DNA from 3 places in the Kitasatospora sp. NPDC034035 genome. Region 2 is predicted to be linked to each of the others. Evidence: riboswitches for the same ligand, from Rfam matches in the RefSeq annotation. Region 2 holds a riboswitch; each other region holds the start of a gene.
What was found. A riboswitch is a leader RNA that binds a small molecule or an ion and turns the genes downstream of it on or off. The one in region 2 is predicted to bind cyclic di-AMP.
Positions count from the first base shown of each region.

Region 1: another riboswitch for cyclic di-AMP. It lies ahead of ACZ52J_RS08015 (LysM peptidoglycan-binding domain-containing protein); the one in region 2 lies ahead of ACZ52J_RS23865 (C40 family peptidase).
Region 3: another riboswitch for cyclic di-AMP. It lies ahead of ACZ52J_RS30365 (M23 family metallopeptidase); the one in region 2 lies ahead of ACZ52J_RS23865 (C40 family peptidase).

Region 1 is NZ_JBVISA010000004.1:265,710-271,633, reverse strand. Features, by position in the region: gene ACZ52J_RS08035 (Ppx/GppA phosphatase family protein) at 1-414, opposite strand, end outside; partial or broken gene ACZ52J_RS08030 (DUF501 domain-containing protein) at 567-1,100, opposite strand; gene ACZ52J_RS08025 (FtsB family cell division protein) at 1,072-1,554, opposite strand; gene eno (phosphopyruvate hydratase) at 1,730-3,016, opposite strand; gene ACZ52J_RS08015 (LysM peptidoglycan-binding domain-containing protein) at 3,273-4,178, opposite strand; cyclic di-AMP (ydaO/yuaA leader) riboswitch at 4,184-4,351, opposite strand; gene ACZ52J_RS08010 (cytochrome P450 family protein) at 4,603-5,924, opposite strand, start outside.
Region 2 is NZ_JBVISA010000017.1:81,340-87,263, reverse strand. Features, by position in the region: gene ACZ52J_RS23875 (NYN domain-containing protein) at 1-978, shown strand, start outside; gene ACZ52J_RS23870 (C40 family peptidase) at 1,179-2,216, shown strand; cyclic di-AMP (ydaO/yuaA leader) riboswitch at 2,554-2,707, shown strand; gene ACZ52J_RS23865 (C40 family peptidase) at 2,718-3,851, shown strand; gene ACZ52J_RS23860 (C40 family peptidase) at 4,078-5,124, shown strand; gene ACZ52J_RS23855 (hypothetical protein) at 5,331-5,924, shown strand, end outside.
Region 3 is NZ_JBVISA010000026.1:35,655-41,578, reverse strand. Features, by position in the region: gene ACZ52J_RS30385 (sugar kinase) at 1-239, shown strand, start outside; gene ACZ52J_RS30380 (IclR family transcriptional regulator) at 271-1,020, shown strand; gene ACZ52J_RS30375 (RidA family protein) at 1,079-1,489, shown strand; gene ACZ52J_RS30370 (DUF2470 domain-containing protein) at 1,612-2,331, shown strand; gene ACZ52J_RS30365 (M23 family metallopeptidase) at 2,633-3,625, opposite strand; cyclic di-AMP (ydaO/yuaA leader) riboswitch at 3,628-3,808, opposite strand; gene ACZ52J_RS30360 (DHA2 family efflux MFS transporter permease subunit) at 4,121-5,656, shown strand; gene purB (adenylosuccinate lyase) at 5,664-5,924, opposite strand, start outside.

The sequences.
Region 1 (5,924 bases), on a different contig from region 2:
CAGGTACGGGGCCGGGAACTGGTCGCCGGTCAGCTCCTTGGTGGCGCCCAGGAAGGAGAGTCGCGCCTCCTCCTCGCCGCTCACCACCTCGGGCTCGACGCCCAGGATGTCGCGCACGCCCTTGACGTACTCGTCGCTGTTCTCGGCGTCCCGGGAGGCGCTGGTGGCGACGAAGCGGACCCGCTCCGGGCCGACGCCGAAGCCCGAGATGATCTCCTGGTACTCCCGGCAGGCCGCGAAGGTGCGGGCCAGCGCGTCCGGGTGCAACCGGCCCGTCTGGTCCACGCCCTGGCCCAGCCGGTTGACCATCATCCGGCGGTCGAGGTCGGTGATCTCACCGGTCTCCGGGTCCAGGTCGGCGACCAGCAGCCGGATCGAGTTGGTGCCGCAGTCGATCGCGGCCACGCGGGTCATGGTCACTGCGACTCCTGCTGCCCCTCGGCGTCCGGCGCGACGTCATCCGCGGCACGCTTCTTGGCGGCGCGCTCGGCGGTCTTCTGCTGCTTGGCGGCGATCACGGCCTCGTGGTCCTGCTCCTTGGCGCGGTTGCGGGCGACCCGCTCACCGGCGGCCTGGACCTCGGCCGGGGAGACGCACGGGCCCTTGGCCCACCAGTCCTCCAGCATGCCGATCGCCTCGTCTCCGAGCGGGTTGACGCCCTCGCCGGCCGCCAGCGAGTGGCCGACGAGCACGTGCAGGCACTTCACCCGGTCCGGCATGCCGCCGGCGCTCGGGAAGCCCTCCAGCACCTCGATCGCGTCCCGCCGGGCGATGTAGTCCTCGTGCGCCTTCTGGTAGGCGGCGGCCAGCTCCGGGTCCTCGGCGAGCCGGGCGCTCTGGTCCTTCATCACGCCGTCCGCCTCCAGGGTGCCGATCAGCGAGGCGGCCTTGGGGCAGGTCAGGTAGTACAGCGTCGGGAACGGCGTGCCGTCCGGCAGGCGGGGGGCCGTCTCCACGACGTCCGGGTTGCCGCAGGGGCAGCGGTGCGCCACGCCGCGCAGGCCGCGCGGCACCCGGCCGAGCTGGGCGGCGATGGCCGCGACGTCGGCGTCGGAGACGGTGGGGTGGTTCTCAGTGGTCATGGGGGGAGGTGTCTCCAACGGAGGACGGTGGGAGCGGAAGGGGGGTGGCGGGGGCGGGTGCGGCGGCGTCGGCGGCGTCGACCGAGTCCCAGATGCTGGTGTACCAGGGCTTGGCGGCCATCGCCTGACCGGCCGCCACACCGGTGGCGGGGGCGCCGGCGGCGGACGAGGAGGGCTTGGCCGAGGCCTGGCCCGCCGGGTCCACCGCGATGTACGGGGTCTCCCCCGGCACCGCGTAGTGCAGCCGGGCGCGCGCCTGCGCCTTGACGAACTCCGGGTCCTGCCAGCGGGCCTTGTCCCGGCGCAGCTGCTCGACCTGCTGGCGCGCGTGGTCGGCCTTCGCCCGCTGGGCGGAGATCTCGGCGCGCTGGGAGATGAACTGCCGCGTCGGGTAGGCGAGGATCGCCACCAGCGAGCAGAGCACCAGGACGAGGACGGTCGCCCGGCTCGTGAACCGAGGCCGGGCCGCCAAGCCCGGGATCCTCCAGCCTGCCATCTCCCGTATCCCCTCCTGGTCGCGACGGTGCCCCGCCGTCCACCCTACGGGGTGAAAGGCGGGGCACCGGTCAGGCTGGCGCTCAGCAGCCCTCGTGCTCACTGGTGTGCGGAGCGACTGCGCTCGTCACTCCGCGGAGCGACTGTGTTTGTTACTCCGCGGAGCGGAAGCGCGGGAAGGCGCCGCGGCCGGCGTACTCGGCGGCGTCGTCGAGGATCTCCTCGATGCGCAGCAGCTGGTTGTACTTGGCGACGCGCTCGGAGCGGGCCGGGGCACCGGTCTTGATCTGACCGCAGTTGGTGGCGACGGCCAGGTCGGCGATGGTGACGTCCTCGGTCTCGCCGGAGCGGTGCGACATCATGCAGCGGTAGCCGTTGCGCTGGGCCAGCTCGACGGCGTCCAGGGTCTCGGTCAGCGAGCCGATCTGGTTCACCTTCACCAGCAGCGCGTTGGCGGTGCCGGTCTCGATGCCCCTGGCCAGGCGGGCCGGGTTGGTGACGAACAGGTCGTCGCCGACCAGCTGGACCTTGTCGCCCAGCTTGACGGTCATGGCCTTCCAGCCGTCCCAGTCCGACTCGTCCAGCGGGTCCTCGATGGAGACCAGCGGGTACGACGCGACCAGGTCGGCGTAGTACTCGATGAGCTCGGTGGAGGTGAGCGCCTTGCCCTCGAACTGGTAGGCGCCGTCCTCGTAGAACTCGGAGGCGGCGACGTCCAGGGCCAGCGCGACGTCACGGCCGGGCACGTAGCCGGCCTTCTGGATGGCCTCGGTGATCAGGTCCAGGGCCTCGCGGTTGCTGTCCAGGTTCGGCGCGAAGCCGCCCTCGTCGCCGAGGCCGGTGGACAGGCCACGCTCCTTCAGCACGCCCTTGAGGGTGTGGTAGACCTCGACGCCCCAGCGGACGGCCTCGGAGAAGGACTCCGCGCCGATCGGAGCGATCATGAACTCCTGGATGTCGACGTTGGAGTCCGCGTGCGAGCCGCCGTTGAGGATGTTCATCATCGGGACCGGCAGGACGTGCGCGTTCGGGCCGCCCAGGTAGCGGAACAGCGGCAGGTCGCTGGCCTCGGAGGCGGCGTGGGCGACGGCCAGCGAGACGCCCAGGATGGCGTTGGCGCCGAGCGAGGACTTGTCCGGGGTGGCGTCCAGGTCCAGCATGGCCTGGTCGATCAGGCGCTGCTCGGTGGCGTCGTAGCCGACCAGCTCCGGGCCGATCTGCTCGATGACGGCCAGGACGGCCTTCTCCACGCCCTTGCCGAAGTAGCGGTTCTTGTCACCGTCGCGCAGCTCCAGCGCCTCGAAGGCGCCGGTGGAGGCACCCGACGGGACAGCGGCACGACCCGTGCTGCCGTCGTCGAGGCCGACCTCGACCTCGACCGTGGGGTTGCCGCGCGAGTCGAGGATCTCACGGGCTACGACGACATCGATGGACGGCACGAGGCATCTCCTTGCGGAAGCAGGTCCGGCTGACGGTGGTGCTGTCAGCAGGACGATTGCGGAGTCGTTACGGACCAGAGCCTAGCCGCCCAGGCTCCCGGGGCCACGTCCGCCTCGGTCTCGTCTCAGCGTGTGGCCCCGCTACCCACCAGTAGTTCACCTGCTTGTCCCAGCTTGTCCCACTGAAGCGGGCGAATGCGGACGAAGGGGGCCGGCGGGCCCAACCCCCTTCGCGCGTCGGCCTTCACGCGTCGGCTCAGCCGAGGTGCAGCACCTGGCCGGGCAGGATCAGGTTCGGGTCGCCGCCGACGGTCCCGTGGTTCTGCTCGTACAGCGCGTGCCAGCCGCCGGACACGCCCTGCGCGGCGGCGATGGTCGACAGGGTGTCACCGTCGCGGACGGTGTAGTCGTGGCCGGACGCCGGAGCGGCCTGCGGCGCGTACTGCTGCTGCGCGGCCTGCGGGGCGTACTGCTGCGCGGCGGCGTGGCCCGCGTACTGCTGGTAGACGCTCTGGTGGCTGGTCCAGTACCAGGCGCCGTTGTTCTGGTACCAGTACACCTTCGCGTCCGCGTCCCAACCGCCCTGGCCGGAGAGGCCGTGGGCCTGCGGCTGCGCCTGCTGCTGCGGGGCGGCCTGCTGCACCGGCTTCTGGGCAGGCTTCTGCGCGGCGGGCTTCTGGGCGGCCGGGTTCTGAGCCGGCTTGGCGGCGGGCTTCTGGGCCTGCTGCGCGGGGGCGGACTGCGGCTTGGCGTCCGAGGAGGTGTCGACCGCGGCCGGGGCACCGCCCTTGCTCAGGCCCGCCTTCTTCGAGCAGACCGGCCAGGCGCCCGGGCCCTGCGAGGCGAGCACCTTCTCGGCGACCGAGATCTGCTGCGCCCGGCTGGCCTGGTTGGCCTGCGGCGCGTACGCGGTGCCGCCGTACGCCTTCCAGGTGCCGGAGGTGAACTGCAGGCCGCCGTAGAAGCCGTTGCCGGTGTTGATGCTCCAGTTGCCGCCGCTCTCGCACTGGGCGACGGAGTCCCAGGCGGAGGCCGGTGCGGCGGAGGCGCCGGTGGCGGTGAGGAGCGGCATCGCGAGTCCGACGCCGGCCACACCGGCGACGGCAATGGCCTTCTCGGTCTGGGTACGACGGCGGTGACGACCGGTTCCAACGAACAGCATGAAGAGGTCCCTCTCCGCACGCCTGCGAGGTGAGCTGTCGGGTTCGGACCGGGAGGTGGCCCGGCCGCCGTACGCGGAAACGATTCCGCTCAGGCGGCTTCACCCCAAGCCGTGGGAAACGGCAACAAACCTGGTTCCCCCGCCCCTGCCCAGGGTTCTGGTCGGTTTCCCGTGACGCGGCGGGCAGGATTCGGCGTTCCGCGCACGAGGTCCGCAGCTGCGAACTCCAGGGAGAGTAGACAGATCCTCAGACCAATCACAAGCTCATATCACCGATATCACACAGAAATTACGGCGCGTGCCCGATCGCCTACCAACGGCGCCGCTATGTCCGGATTGATGGGCGTTCACACCTGAACCGGAAGACCCCGGGCGACGTTCCGTCAGCGTGTCGCCCGGCGTTTCGTCATCTTGTGTCAGTTTGTCAGGGGCGCATAAGGGGTGTCGGGGGCGTATGCGGAGGCGTATGCAGGGGCGTATGCGGGGAGCGACTCTCCGGACTGAATTCGACCGGAAGTTCCCGCAGTCCACGCATGATCAGACCGCCGCGCCAGCGCAGATTCTCCGGGCTTTCCGCGAGCCGCAGATCGGGCAGCCGGGAAAGCAGTGTGGCCAGGGCGGCACGCCCTTCCAGGCGGGCCAGCGGGGCGCCGATGCAGTAGTGGATGCCGTGCCCGAACCCCAGGTGGGGATTGTCAGTCCGGGCCAGGTCCAGGGTGTTCTCGTCCGCGAACCGGGCCGGATCGCGGTCCGCGGCGGCCAGCACCACCAGCACCGGGTCACCGACCGGGATGTCCACCCCGCCGATGGTCAGCGGCCGCGTCGCGAACCGCCAGGTCGCCATCTCCACCGGCCCGTCGTAGCGCAGGAGTTCCTCGATCCCCGTCTCCAGCAGCGCGTGCTCCCCGCGCGCCACCGACTCCTGCAGCGACCGGCGCTGCCCCGGATTGCGCAGCAGCGCGTACATCCCGTTGCCGATGAGGTTCACGGTCGTCTCGAAACCGGCGAAGAGGAGGATGAAGGCCATTGCCGCGGCCTCGTTCTCGGTCAGGTGCTCGCCGTGGTCGCTCGCCCGGATCAGACCCGAGATCAGGTCGTCCCCGAGGTCCGCCCGCTTGCGGTGGATCAGCTCCAGCAGGTACGCCCGCATCCGCTTCACCGCTCGCCCCACGCCGCCGCGTTGGCCGCCGCCGTGGCGGATCATCATGCCGGCCCAGTCGCGGAAGTCGTCCTGGTCCTCGGCCGGCACGCCCAGCAGGTCGCAGATCGCGTAGATGGGGAGCGGGAAGGCGAACTCGTGGATGAGGTCCGCCGAACCGCGCTGCGCGAAGCCGTCGATCAGCCGGTCCGTGAGCTGCTGCACCCGCGGCTCGAACTCGGCCACCCGGCGCGGGGTGAACGCCTTCGACACCAGTCGGCGCAGCCGCGTGTGGTCCGGCGGGTCGATGTTCAGCAGGTGCGTCATCAGGTCCGCCTGCCGCTCCCCCGGGATGCCCACCCGGCCGGTGCGGTGCGCCTGCTCACTGTGGTGCGCCGGGTTCTTCGACAGCCGGCTGTCCGCGAGCGCCTGCCGGGCGTCCGCATACCTGGTCACCAGCCAGGCCTCGACACCGCTCGGCAGCTTGGTGCGGTGCACCGGGGCGTGCTCGCGCAGCCAGGCGTAGGCGGGGTACGGATCGGTGGCGAACTCCCAGGTGAACAGCTGCGGAGCGGCGGCGTCGGGCTGCTCGGGATCGTCGGACGGCG
Region 2 (5,924 bases):
CGGCTGGTCGCCGAGGTCGGCGAGGAGGTCGAGCGGGCAGGCGCCGAGGACGCGGCCGCGGAGGCGGCCCGGCTCGCGGAGAAGCTGCAGGCCGAGCTGGCCGAGGTGCGGGCCGCCGCACGGGCGGACCTGGAGCGGCAGCGCGCGGAGTTCGAGGGCGTCCGGCGGGAGGCCGAGTCGCTGCGCAAGAAGGTGCGGTCGCTGGAGAGTGACACCCGCCGGGCGCAGGCCGAGGCGCGCCGCCTGGCCGGGGAGCTGGAGGCCGCGAAGGCGCAGGGCGCGGCCGAGCGCAGTGCGGCCGAGACCGAGGCGCGGCGGCTCAAGCACCGGGTCTCCGAGCTGGAGAACGCCGCCGAGCAGGGCCGCCGGTCGGCTCGCGAGGGACGCAGCGTCGAGGACATGCGGCTGCGGCTGCTGCTGGACACCGTGCTGCAGTCGGCCCAGGGGCTGCAGCGGGAGCTGGCGCTGCCGGTCTCCCAGATCCGCCCGGCGGACCTGGTGGAGGCGGTGGTGCCGGGGGCGGCCTCGCCGCACGACGTGGCGCGGCGCGGGCTGGCCGAGGACGACCCGGCGCTGCTGGACCAGCTGCTGGCGATCCCGCAGGTGCACCTGGTGGTGGACGGCTACAACGTGACCAAGACCGGCTATCCGACGCTGCCGCTGGAGCAGCAGCGGATCCGGTTGCTGGGCGGGCTGGCGATGCTGGCCCAGCGCACCCAGGCGGAGGTCACCTGTGTGTTCGACGGGCAGGACCTGGACGTTCCGGTGATCATGGCACCGCCGCGCGGGGTCCGGGTACGGTTCAGCCGGACCGGGGAGACCGCGGACGAGCTGATTCGCCGTCTGGTGCGGGCCGAGCCGCAGGGCCGTCCGGTGGTGGTGGTCTCCGCCGACCGGGAGGTCGCGGAGGGCGTGCGGAAGGCGGGCGCGCGCCCGGTCGCCTCGGTGCTGCTGCTGAACCGGCTGGCCCGGCCCTGAGCGCGGGCCGCGTAGGATGACTCCTGGTCAGCCTTGGGTCCGTGGTGGTGTGCGGGTCCGGTGAAGTCGGTGTGGGAAACAGAGTTCACGCCTTCGGGGGAGTGGCAAAGCGGATAGATCCGCACTAGGGTCTGGCGTCAAACCTATTTTCCGGAATCTCATCCAATCGGGTGAGTCCGTTGGAAGAAGGAGCCGGTCCCTTGGCCTCCCACCGCCGTCCCAAGCAGCCGAGCCGCGCGCGGGTCTCCGTGCTCACCGCGGCCGCTGCGACCGCGGTCGCACTCTCCGCCCAGGTAGCCGCGCACGCCGCGCCGCAGCCGAACAAAACGGACGTCAAGGCGCAGATCGACCAACTCCAGCAAGAGCAGGAGCAGGCGGCAGAGAAGTACAACGGCGCCACGGAGCGGGCCACGCAGCTGCGCAAGCAGGCCGACCAGCTGCAGGACCAGGTGGCCCGCGGCCAGGAGCAGATGACCCAGCTGCAGGCCGGCCTGGCCGAGGTGGCGGGCGAGCAGTACCGCACCGGCGGCATCGACCCGTCCGTCCAGCTGATGCTCTCCTCCGACCCGTCCGGCTACCTGGAGAAGGCCTCCACCGTCCAGCAGGCCAGCACCACCCAGGCGGAGGCGCTCAAGGGGCTGCTGGACCAGCAGCGCCGGCTGGACCAGGAGAAGACCGAGGCGGCCGCCGTGCTGGCCTCGCTCGACACCACCACCAAGGACCTGAACCAGGCCAAGGCGGACGTCAACACCAAGCTGAAGGCCGCCCAGGACCTGATGAACTCGCTGAGCGCCGCCGAGCGCACCGCGCTGAAGGCCCAGCAGGCGCAGGACGACCGGGCCTCGCGCGGCAGCGACCGGGTCGACCTGAGCAGCCTGCCGCCGGCCAGTGGCTACGCGGCCGTGGCCCTCGCCAAGGCGATGAGCAAGCAGGGCTCGCCGTACGTGTGGGGCGCCACCGGGTCGAGCACCTTCGACTGCTCGGGCCTGATGGTCTGGTCGTACGGCCAGGCCGGCGTCTCGCTGCCGCGCACCTCGCAGGAGCAGGGCCACTACGGCACCGCGGTGCCCGGACTGGCGGCGGCTCAGCCGGGCGACCTGGTCATCTACGGCCCCGACATGCACCACGTCGCGATGTACATCGGCAACGGCATGGTGGTCCACGCGCCGCACACCGGTGACGTGGTGAAGGTGATGAAGGCCGACGCGATGCCGATCAACACCATCCGCCGGGTCTGACGGCCCGACACGCCGAAGGGGTTCGCCCGAGCCCTGTGATCCGCGCCACCCCCGATCGGGGGTGGCGTTCGGGTTTTCGACCGTTTCGCGAGTATCGGGTGAGACCTGATCAGCCTTGCGTGGGGCGGCGGTTACCATCGGTCATTTTCACAAAAGAACTTGGGTAATCTTCCGTCTTTTTTCTGACAAGGATTTGAACCGATCACGGTTCAGTTACTAGGGTCATGCACCGAGCCATCGCAGTGTCGATCACCCAGCCGGGGTGGCGGCGGTGGCTACCGTCGAGTTCGCGAGGCAGCGGGGCAGGTCGAAGCGACTGCCCGACAGGGGAGCCCAGTAGTCGGGGGTGCTGCGCAGCGGAGCCGGGGAACCACGTTCCTCCGGGGTGAATCGGCGCCAGGTCGGCCGCTGGAACGGCCGTGAGGCGTCGTAGGGCATGCTTCCGGCCCGAACCCGTCAGCTCACCCGGTAGGCGGACGTAGGAAGAAGGAGCCCGCCTTCGTGGCGTCCCATCGTCGTCCCAAGCCAGCCGGCCGCGCCCGTGTCTCGATCCTGACCGGTGTCGCCGCCGCAGCCGTCGCCCTCTCCGCGCAGTCCGGCGCCCACGCCGACCCGCAGCCGACCAAGGACCAGGTCAAGGAGCAGGTCGACCAGCTCAACGAGCAGGCCGAGGTGGCGACCGAGCAGTACAACGCCGCCCAGGAGAAGCAGCAGACGCTGGAGAAGCAGGTCTCCGGCCTGCAGGACCAGGTGGCCCGTCAGCAGGACCAGGTGACCGACCTGCAGGGCGGCCTGGCCGAGATCGCCGGGGAGCAGTACCGCAACGGCGGCATATCCCCGACCGTGCAGCTGATGTTCTCGTCCAGCCCGGACAGCTTCCTCAACCAGGCCGGTGCGCTGAACCAGGCCGGCGACACCCAGAAGAACCAGCTGAAGGTGCTCCAGGAGCAGCAGCGCAAGCTCGACCAGGACCGCACCGAGGCCCAGGGCAAGCTCGCCGAGCTGGAGTCGACCACCCAGCAGCTGAAGGCCTCCAAGGACGAGGTCCAGAACAAGCTGAAGGCCGCCCAGGACCTGCTCAACACCCTGACCGAGCAGGAGCGCCAGGCGCTGCGCGCGGCCGAGGAGAAGGCCGCCGCCGACGCCAAGGCCCAGGCCGACGCCGCGGTGAAGGCCCAGCAGGCCGCCGACCGCGCCTCCCGCGACAACAGCCGCACCGACCTCTCCGCGGGCTCGGCCCCGGCCCCGGCCTCGCCGGTCGCCAAGCCGGTCGCCCCCGGCAGCTCGCGCGGTGCAGCCGCGCTCTCCGCCGCCGCCTCCAAGGTCGGCAGCCCGTACGTGTGGGGCGCCACCGGCGCGTCCTCCTTCGACTGCTCCGGCCTGATGGTCTGGGCGTTCAACCAGGTCGGCGTCTCGCTGCCGCGCACCTCGCAGGAGCAGGCGCACGCCGGCACCCGGATCGGCAGCGACCTGTCCCAGGCCCAGCCCGGCGACCTGCTGATCTTCTTCGGGGACGCCCACCACGTCGGCATCTACGCCGGCAACGGCCAGGTGCTGCACGCGCCCAAGCCGGGTGCCTCGGTCCGCTACGAGGCCGTCACCAACATGCCGCTGACCAGCATCGTGCGGGTCTGATCCGTACTCGGCGCTTCCAGGCCCGGTCTTCCTCCACGGAAGGCCGGGCCTGCGGCTTTTTCGGCGGCTCGGGCTGATGTCCGATTACGGGTCAAATATTCGGGTCCGGAGGGGTTTGGACTCGCTTGCCCGGACTCGCTAACGTCTGCCACCGGACTCCCGCTCGACGACCGCCCGCAGTGGGGCGGCGGCGGGGCCGCGCCGCAGGATTGGAGCCGCTGCCACCATGCCCGTGCACCGCCGTTCCCAACTGCTCGTCCGTGCGCTGGTGCTGACGGCGGCGGCCACCACCGCGCTCGGCATGGCGACCGGCGGCAGCGCCCACGCCGCCCCCGGCAGCCCGGACCCGGCCGACCGCAAGGACGTCAAGACACAGGTCGAGCAGCTCTACGACGAGGCCGAGCAGGCTTCGGAGAGGTACAACGCGGCCCAGGAGGCCCAGCGGCGGCTCCAGGGGGAGACCACGATCCTGCAGGGCGAGATCGCCGTCGCCCAGGACCAGCTCAACGAGCTGCGCGGCGACCTGGCGACCGTGGCCGGGGCCGAGTACCGCGGCGGCGGGATGACCCAGACCGCCCGGCTGATGCTGTCCCCCGACCCGGAGGACTACCTCGCCCGCGCCCGAACCATGGGCCAGGCGACGCAGCGGCAGCAGGAGACGCTGCACGAGCTGGTCACCCGCCAGCGCCGGCTCGACCAACGGCGCGCCGAGGCCGCCGGCAAGCTCGCCGAGCTGGACCAGACCCGCCGCTCGCTCGCCGACAGCAAGCAGCAGATCCAGCAGCGGCTGACCACGGCACAGAAGCTGCTCAACGGCCTGGGCGCCGTCGAGCGGGCCAGGATGACCGCCCAGGACGCCCGGGACGCCGAGCAGCGCGCCACCCGCGGCACCGACCGGCTGGACCTCGGCTCCGCCCCGCCCGCCTCCGAGCGCGGGGCCGCCGCGCTGGCGGCCGCGGTCCGGATGGTCGGCGCGCCGTACGTCTACGGGGCCACCGGGCCCCGTGCGTTCGACTGCTCCGGTCTGATGTACTACAGCTGGCGGCAGGCCGGAGTGACCCTGCCGCGCACCTCGCAGGCCCAGGCGTACGCCGGCCAGCGGATCAGCCTCTCCGAAGCGCGACCGGGAGACCTGGTGATCTTCTACCGGGACATGCACCACGTCGGCATGTACGCCGGCGGTGGCGTGATCGTGCACGCCCCCTACCCGGGCGCCAAGGTCCGCTACGAGAGCGTCAACGCCATGCCGGTCTCGGGGGTGGTCCGGCTCTGAGCGCGTCGCCGCCCGGCCCCCACGACCCCCACCCGATAGCGGGCCCCCACGACCCCCACCCGACGGACAGGACCCGCCGCACGCTGTCCCGGCGGGGTGCGCTGCTGCTCGCGGCCGGCGGGCTGGCCCAGCTGTCGCTGCCGCCGGTCGCCCCGGCGGCGGCACCGGCCCGCCAGGCGGCCGACCGGCGCGGCGAGGTGGCGGCGGTGCTGGCGGAGCGGGCGCGCTCGCTGCCGGCCCGGTCGGGGCTGCCGGTGGCCGAGGCGGCCTACCGCAACCTGGTGCTCGCCGCGGGCGGCGGGCCGGACCGGCTGACCGCCGCGGCCGACCTGGCGGTGCGGATCGCCGACTACGACGACTACCCCGTGGTGTACCCGCGCCGGATCGAGCTGGCCCGGGCCGGGGACGGCTGGCGGGTCGAGCGCGAGGAGAGCGCGAGCGGGCCGCCGGCGCCGTGGGACTTCGGCGCGGGGCGGTCGGCGGTCGGCGCGCGCTGCCTGGTGCTCGGGTCGGCCGACGGCCCCGACCCGGCCGGGCTGGTCGCGGTCGGGGACCGGGCGGTACCGGCCGTCGAGGAGGTCTGGGGCGGCGCCTGGCCCGGCCGGCTGCTGCTCGAACTGCCCGGTACCGAGGAGCGGTTCGCCCGGCTGCTGGAGGGCGACCCGGCGGGCTGGGCGGGCATGGCGGCGGTCACCGTGGCCGCCCCCGGCGCGCCCCGGCACACCCCGGCGGACCGGGTGCTGGTCAACCCCGAGGCGTACGGACGGCTCAGCGACTTCGGCCGACAGGTGGTCATCACG
Region 3 (5,924 bases), on a different contig from region 2:
CCGAGCTGCCGCCCGCCGCCGTCGTGACGGCACTGCTCGACGCCTCCGCCGCCGACTGGGCCGCCACCCGGGTCACCGCGGCCGGCATCACCGGCCCGACCCTGCCCACCGACGGCGCCCACAAGGCCGACCGCCCGCACCCCACCGACCGCCCGCACCCCACAAACGGAGCACCGCCCACCGACGGAGCACCGCCGACCGACCGAACGCCGCCCGCCGGCCGGGCCCGGGCCCGATGAGCAGCCACCCCAGCCCTCGAAGCGGAGCACGATGAGCCAGACCGTCACCCGCGCCCTGCGCATCCTCGCCCAGCTCGGCGAGGGCGAACGCTCCCTCGACCAGCTCGCCGAGGTGCTCGGCGTCCACAAGACGACCGTGCTCCGGCTGCTCCAGAGCCTCGAAGAGGAACGATTCGTCTACCGCGACGCGGCCTACCGCTACCACCTGGGCGCCGGCCTCTTCGCCCTGTCCGGCCTGGCTCTTGAGCAGCGCGGCATTCGCCGGATCGCCGCCCCGCACCTGGCCGAGCTGAACGCCGCCACCGGCCAGACCGTGCACCTGGCCGCGTACGAGGGCGGCGAGGTGGTCTACATCGACAAGTTCGACTCCCGCCATCCAGTGCGGATGTACTCCCGGATCGGTCTGCGCGCCGCCCTGCACAGCGCCGCCGTCTCCAAGGTGCTGCTGGCCGACCTGCCGCTGCCCGAGCGGCGCCGGGTGGTGGCCGGGATCGACTTCGCCCCGCACACCGAACGCACCCTCACCACGCCCGGGGCGCTGCTCGCCGAGCTGGAGAAGGTCGCCGCCCAGGGCTGGGCGCAGGACCACGCCGAGCACGAGGCCTTCATCAACTGCGTGGCCGCACCCGTCCGGGACGCCAGCGGGCGGGTCGTCGCCGCCGCCTCCATCTCCGTCCCGGACGTCGTCCTCCCGTACGAGCAGGTGCTGGACCTCCTCCCGCAGCTGGTCGCCACCGCCCGCGCGGTGTCGGCCGACTGCGGCCTCCTCGACCACAGTTGACGGATCATCAAGACAGTCCGAAGCAGCCGCCGAGAACTCCAAGGAGCAAAGAACCCCCATGTCCTCCGACAAGATCGAGATCCGCACCGACGGGGCCCCCGCCCCCGCCTGGATGTTCTCCCAGGGCGTCCGCAAGGGCCCGATCCTGCAGGTCTCCGGCCAGGGCCCGCAGGATCCCGCGACCGGCGAGTACCTCCACCGCGGCGACGTGAAGGCACAGACGCGGCGCACCCTGGAGAACGTCAAGGCCATCGTCGAGGCCGGTGGCGCCACCATCGAGGACGTGGTGATGTTCCGCGTCTACCTCACCAAGCGCGCGGACTTCCCGTTGATGAACGAGGTCTACGCCGAGTTCATCGAGGAGAACGTCAAGCCCGGCGGCGTGAAGCCCTGCCGCACCACCGCCTTCGTCGAGCTGCCGCAGGAGCCGATGCTGGTCGAGATCGACGCCCAGGCCGTCGTCGCCTGACGATCCGGCCGACCCGAGGGCCCGGACGGCACGTCCGGGCCCTCGGCGTTCCCCGAGGCCTGCTTGCCACACTTCGCCAGCAACATTAGGTTAGGCTCACCTAACTATCTGGAGGTCCGTCCATGAGCCTGCCAACCGGCGACACCGAGGTGCCCGAGCCCACCACCGCCGAACGGATCCACAGCCTGCTCAGCACGACCTCCTCGCTCGCCGTCCGCGCCCTGGGCGAGCAGCACGACCTGGACGGCCCGGTCTCCGCCCACGGCTCCCGCCTGCGGCTGCGCGCCCCGCTGGACACCCCGCTCACCGTGGCCGCGGCCCACGCCGCCGAGGGCCTCGCCGTCATCCTCGATGTCACCGACGTCGCCCCCGTCGCCGTCCGCGACCGCGTCCGCGCCCGCCTCACCCTGGCCGGCCGGCTGCACCTGGCCCACCTCGCCGACGACGGCCTCAGCGTCCACCTGCGGGTGGACGTCGCCCACGCCGTCCTCGCCACCCCGTACGGCACCGGCGCGGTCACCGCCGCCGACCTCGCCCTCGCCGCCCCCGACCCGATGGCCCGCCACGAGGCGGCGATGCTCACCCACTTCGCCGACGACCACGCCGACGCACTCGAGGTCCTTTCCCGCCTGCTCGACCCGGTGCTGCTCGCCCGGAACCCGGACGTCCGCCCGCTCGCCCTGGACCGCCACGGCCTGGTGCTGCGCCTGGACCACCCCGACGGCCACCGCGACGTCCGCCTGGTCTTCCCCGAACCGGCCCGCGACACCGAGGACTTGGGCCACCGGATGCACGACCTGCTGGCCGCCGCCCGGTACGGTCAGCCGGCCCACCGCAGCTGAGTCGCCGGCTCACCGCCCGGCCGCGTCCTCCTCACGTACCGCCCGGACCACCACCGGCGCACCGCGAACGCCACCCCGACCCCGCCCCGACCCCGCCCCGAAAACGAACCGCCGACCCCGAAAACGGCAGCGGCCGGCCCGGCTCGCGAGGAAGTGAATCCCGCGAGCCGGGCCGGCCTGGGCGTGTCCCGCGCCCATGTCCACTGCACGGCGATCACCCGGTCGAGCGGTCACCCGACATGACCATCCCGGAGGATCGATTCGCTCCGCAGCAGCGGTGGTTCCTGAAACCCCGACAGGGTCAGAGCGCGACGCCGTGCGCGCGCAGGTAGGCGACCGGGTCGATGTCCGAGCCGTACTCCGGGCCGGTGCGGATCTCGAAGTGCAGGTGCGGGCCGGTCACGTTGCCGGTGGCGCCGGAGAGGCCGAGCTGCTGGCCGACGGTGACGGTCTGACCGATCTTCACACCGATCACGGAGAGGTGCGCGTACTCGGCGTAGTGGCCGTCGGCGAGCTTGATCTCGACCTCGTTGCCGTAGGCGCCGCCGTTGCCGGCCTTGACCACGACACCGTTGGCGACGGCGCGCAGCGGGGTGCCGGTGGAGGCCACGAAGTCCTGGCCGGTGTGGTGGCCGGAGGCCCACATCGAGCCGGCCACGCCGTAGGCCTCGCCGAGCACCGGGTGGGCCAGCGGCGCGACGAAGCCGGAGGCGGCGGCGACCGGAGCGGCGGTCACGGCCTGGGCCGGAGCGGCGGTCTGAACCTGGGTCTGCACCTGGGCGGCCGGCTTGGCGGCCTCGGTCTTGACCTGGACCTGGGCCTGCGGCTTGGCGGCCGAAGCGGCCTGGGTGACCGGAGCGGCCGGCTTGGCGGGCTTGGCCGGGGCGACGTCCGCGGACGGCGCGGCAGCGTGGCCGGCGATCGCGAACTGCTGGCCCGGGAAGATCAGGTTCGGGTTGGCGCCGACGACCGAGCGGTTCTGCTCGTACAGCGCGTGCCAGCCGCCCTCGACGTGCTTGGCGTCGGCGATCTTGGACAGGGTGTCGCCGCTGACGACGCGGTAGCTCTCGTGCGCGGCGGCCGGAGCGGCCTGGGCCGGCGCGGCCTGAGCCGGCGCGGCGTCGACGGCGGTGGTGGAGGCGGCGGCCTGCGGGGCCGGGGCGACCGGGGCGGTGTGGGCCTGGGCGCTCATCGCGGTGACGAGCGGGAGGGCGAAGGAGACACCGGTGACGGCGGTGGCGATGCCGATGCGGGCGGCGCGGGGCAGGGCGATACGACGAGCCTGAGCAGGCATGGAAGTTTCCTCTCCGACGCCTGCGAGGTGAGCTGTCGGGTTCGGGCTGGAGTTGCCCGGCCGCATGCGCGGCTTCACCCCAAGCCGGCCCTGGACGCCGCGCCCTGAGGCACGAACTTCCGGTCCGGCGACTTACCTGTGGGTCCCCCGCTCCTGCCGTACAGAGTTCAGTTCGAACCACCGGGAAGCGGCAGGACTCGGCGTTCCACCCGGTGGATCCGTCCGGACTGGCCGGGCGGTCGCTGAACTAAAACCCATCCGTTCGGGTGAAGCAATGTCGATCTCTTGAATCGGCAACCATCCCCCGGGGTGCGGTGACTCTCCGGATGATCCGCTGCACGGTGCGTACGCGATCCATTCACCCCGCGCCACTGATCCACGACCGTGCGCCGACATCGACGGCACTGCGCGGTCGTCCGCTCACGCACCGCACACCACCGACACACCCGCCGGTGACCCTTGTCACGCGGGCCTCACGGGGAGCAGGATCGGGCCGTGGCCACTTCCGAGGCCGGCACCCTGCGCCTGGGCACCGCGCAGGGTCGCTGGGTACTACTGGCGACGGTGCTCGGCTCCAGCATGGCGATGCTGGACGGCACCGTGGTGAACGTCGCCCTGCCCCGCATCGGCGCCGACCTCGGCGCCTCCCTGGCGTCCCTTCAGTGGACGCTGAACGGCTATCTGCTCACCCTGGCGGGCCTGATCCTGCTCGGCGGCGCGCTCGGCGACCGGTACGGAAGGCGCCGGGTCTTCCTCATCGGCGTGGTCTGGTTCGCCGCCGCCTCCGCGGCCTGCGCCGCCGCGCCGAACATCCAGGTGCTGATCGCCGCCCGCGCCGTCCAGGGCATCGGCGGGGCGCTGCTCACCCCCGGCTCGCTCGCCATGCTCCAAGCCGTCTTCGACCCTGACGACCGCTCGGCCGCGGTCGGGCTGTGGTCGGGCCTCGGCGGCGTGTCGGCCGCGGTCGGCCCCTTCCTCGGCGGCTGGCTGGTGGACGGCCCGGGCTGGCGCTGGATCTTCCTGCTGAACCTGCCGCTCGCGGCCGCCGTGATCACGGTCACCACGCGGTACGTGCCGGAGAGCCGGGACGAGAGCGCCACCGGCCGCTTCGACGTGCTCGGCGCGGTGCTCGCCGCGTTCGCCCTCGGCGCGATCACCTACGCGCTGACCGCCGCCGGGGAGGGCGTGTCCGCCGTGGTCTGGGTCAGCGGGTTGATCGGTGTGGTGCTCGGCGTCGCCTTCGTGGCCGTCGAGCGCCGCGCGCCCGATCCGATGCTGCCGCTCGGCCTGTTCTCCTCCCGGCTGTTCACCGCCGTGAACCTGGTCACCCTCTGCGTGTACGCGGCGTTCAGCGGCGTCTTCTTCCTGCTGGTGGTGCAGCTGCAGATCGTCGCCGGGTTCTCGCCGCTGGTCTCGGGCTTCGCGCTGGTGCCGATCACGGTGCTGATGCTGGGGCTGTCGGCGCGCGCCGGGCGCCTCGGCAAGCGGATCGGCCCGCGGATCCCGCTCACCGTCGGCCCGCTGCTGTGCGCCGCCGGGGTGCTGCTGATGCTGCGCATCGGCCCGGGCTCCTCCTACTGGGCGGACGTGCTGCCCGCCGTCACGGTGATGGGCTGCGGCATGACGCTGCTGGTCGCGCCGCTGACGGCCACCGTGCTGGCGGCCGTCGAGGTCCGGCACGCGGGCATCGCGAGCGGGGTGAACAACGCCGCCGCCCGCGCGGCCGGCCTGCTCGCGGTGGCCGCCCTCCCGGCCCTGGCCGGACTGAGCGGCGACGCCTACCGGGTGCCGTCCGCGGTCGACTCCGCCTTCCACACCGCGATGCTGATCTGCGCGGGTCTGCTGGCCGGCGGCGGGCTGATCGCCTTCGCCACCGTCCGGGGCAACGTCCTCGCCCCCGAGGACCACCTGGTGGCCGAGCCGGACTGCGCGTGGACCTGCGGCACCACCCCGCCGCTCGACCCGGGCCACGTCCACACGCACGAGGGCCCCGTCACCGGTCCGGTGGCGGGGCCCTCGCCCGACAGCTGACGAGTGGTCAGAGGATGTCGGCGGGCACGTACTTGGCGGCCTCCGGGTAGGCGGCCGCGACGGCCTCCACCTGACGGACCACCTCGGCGACCTGGGCACCGGCCGCACCGGTGAAGGAGAGCTTGTCGGCCAGCAGCGCGTCCAGCGCGGCCCGGTCCAGCGGGATCCGCTCGTCGGCGGCCAGGCGGTCGAGCAGCTCGTTCTCCCGGGCGCCCGCGCGCATCGCCAGCGCGGAGGCGACGGCGTGCTCCTTGATGACCTCGTGCCC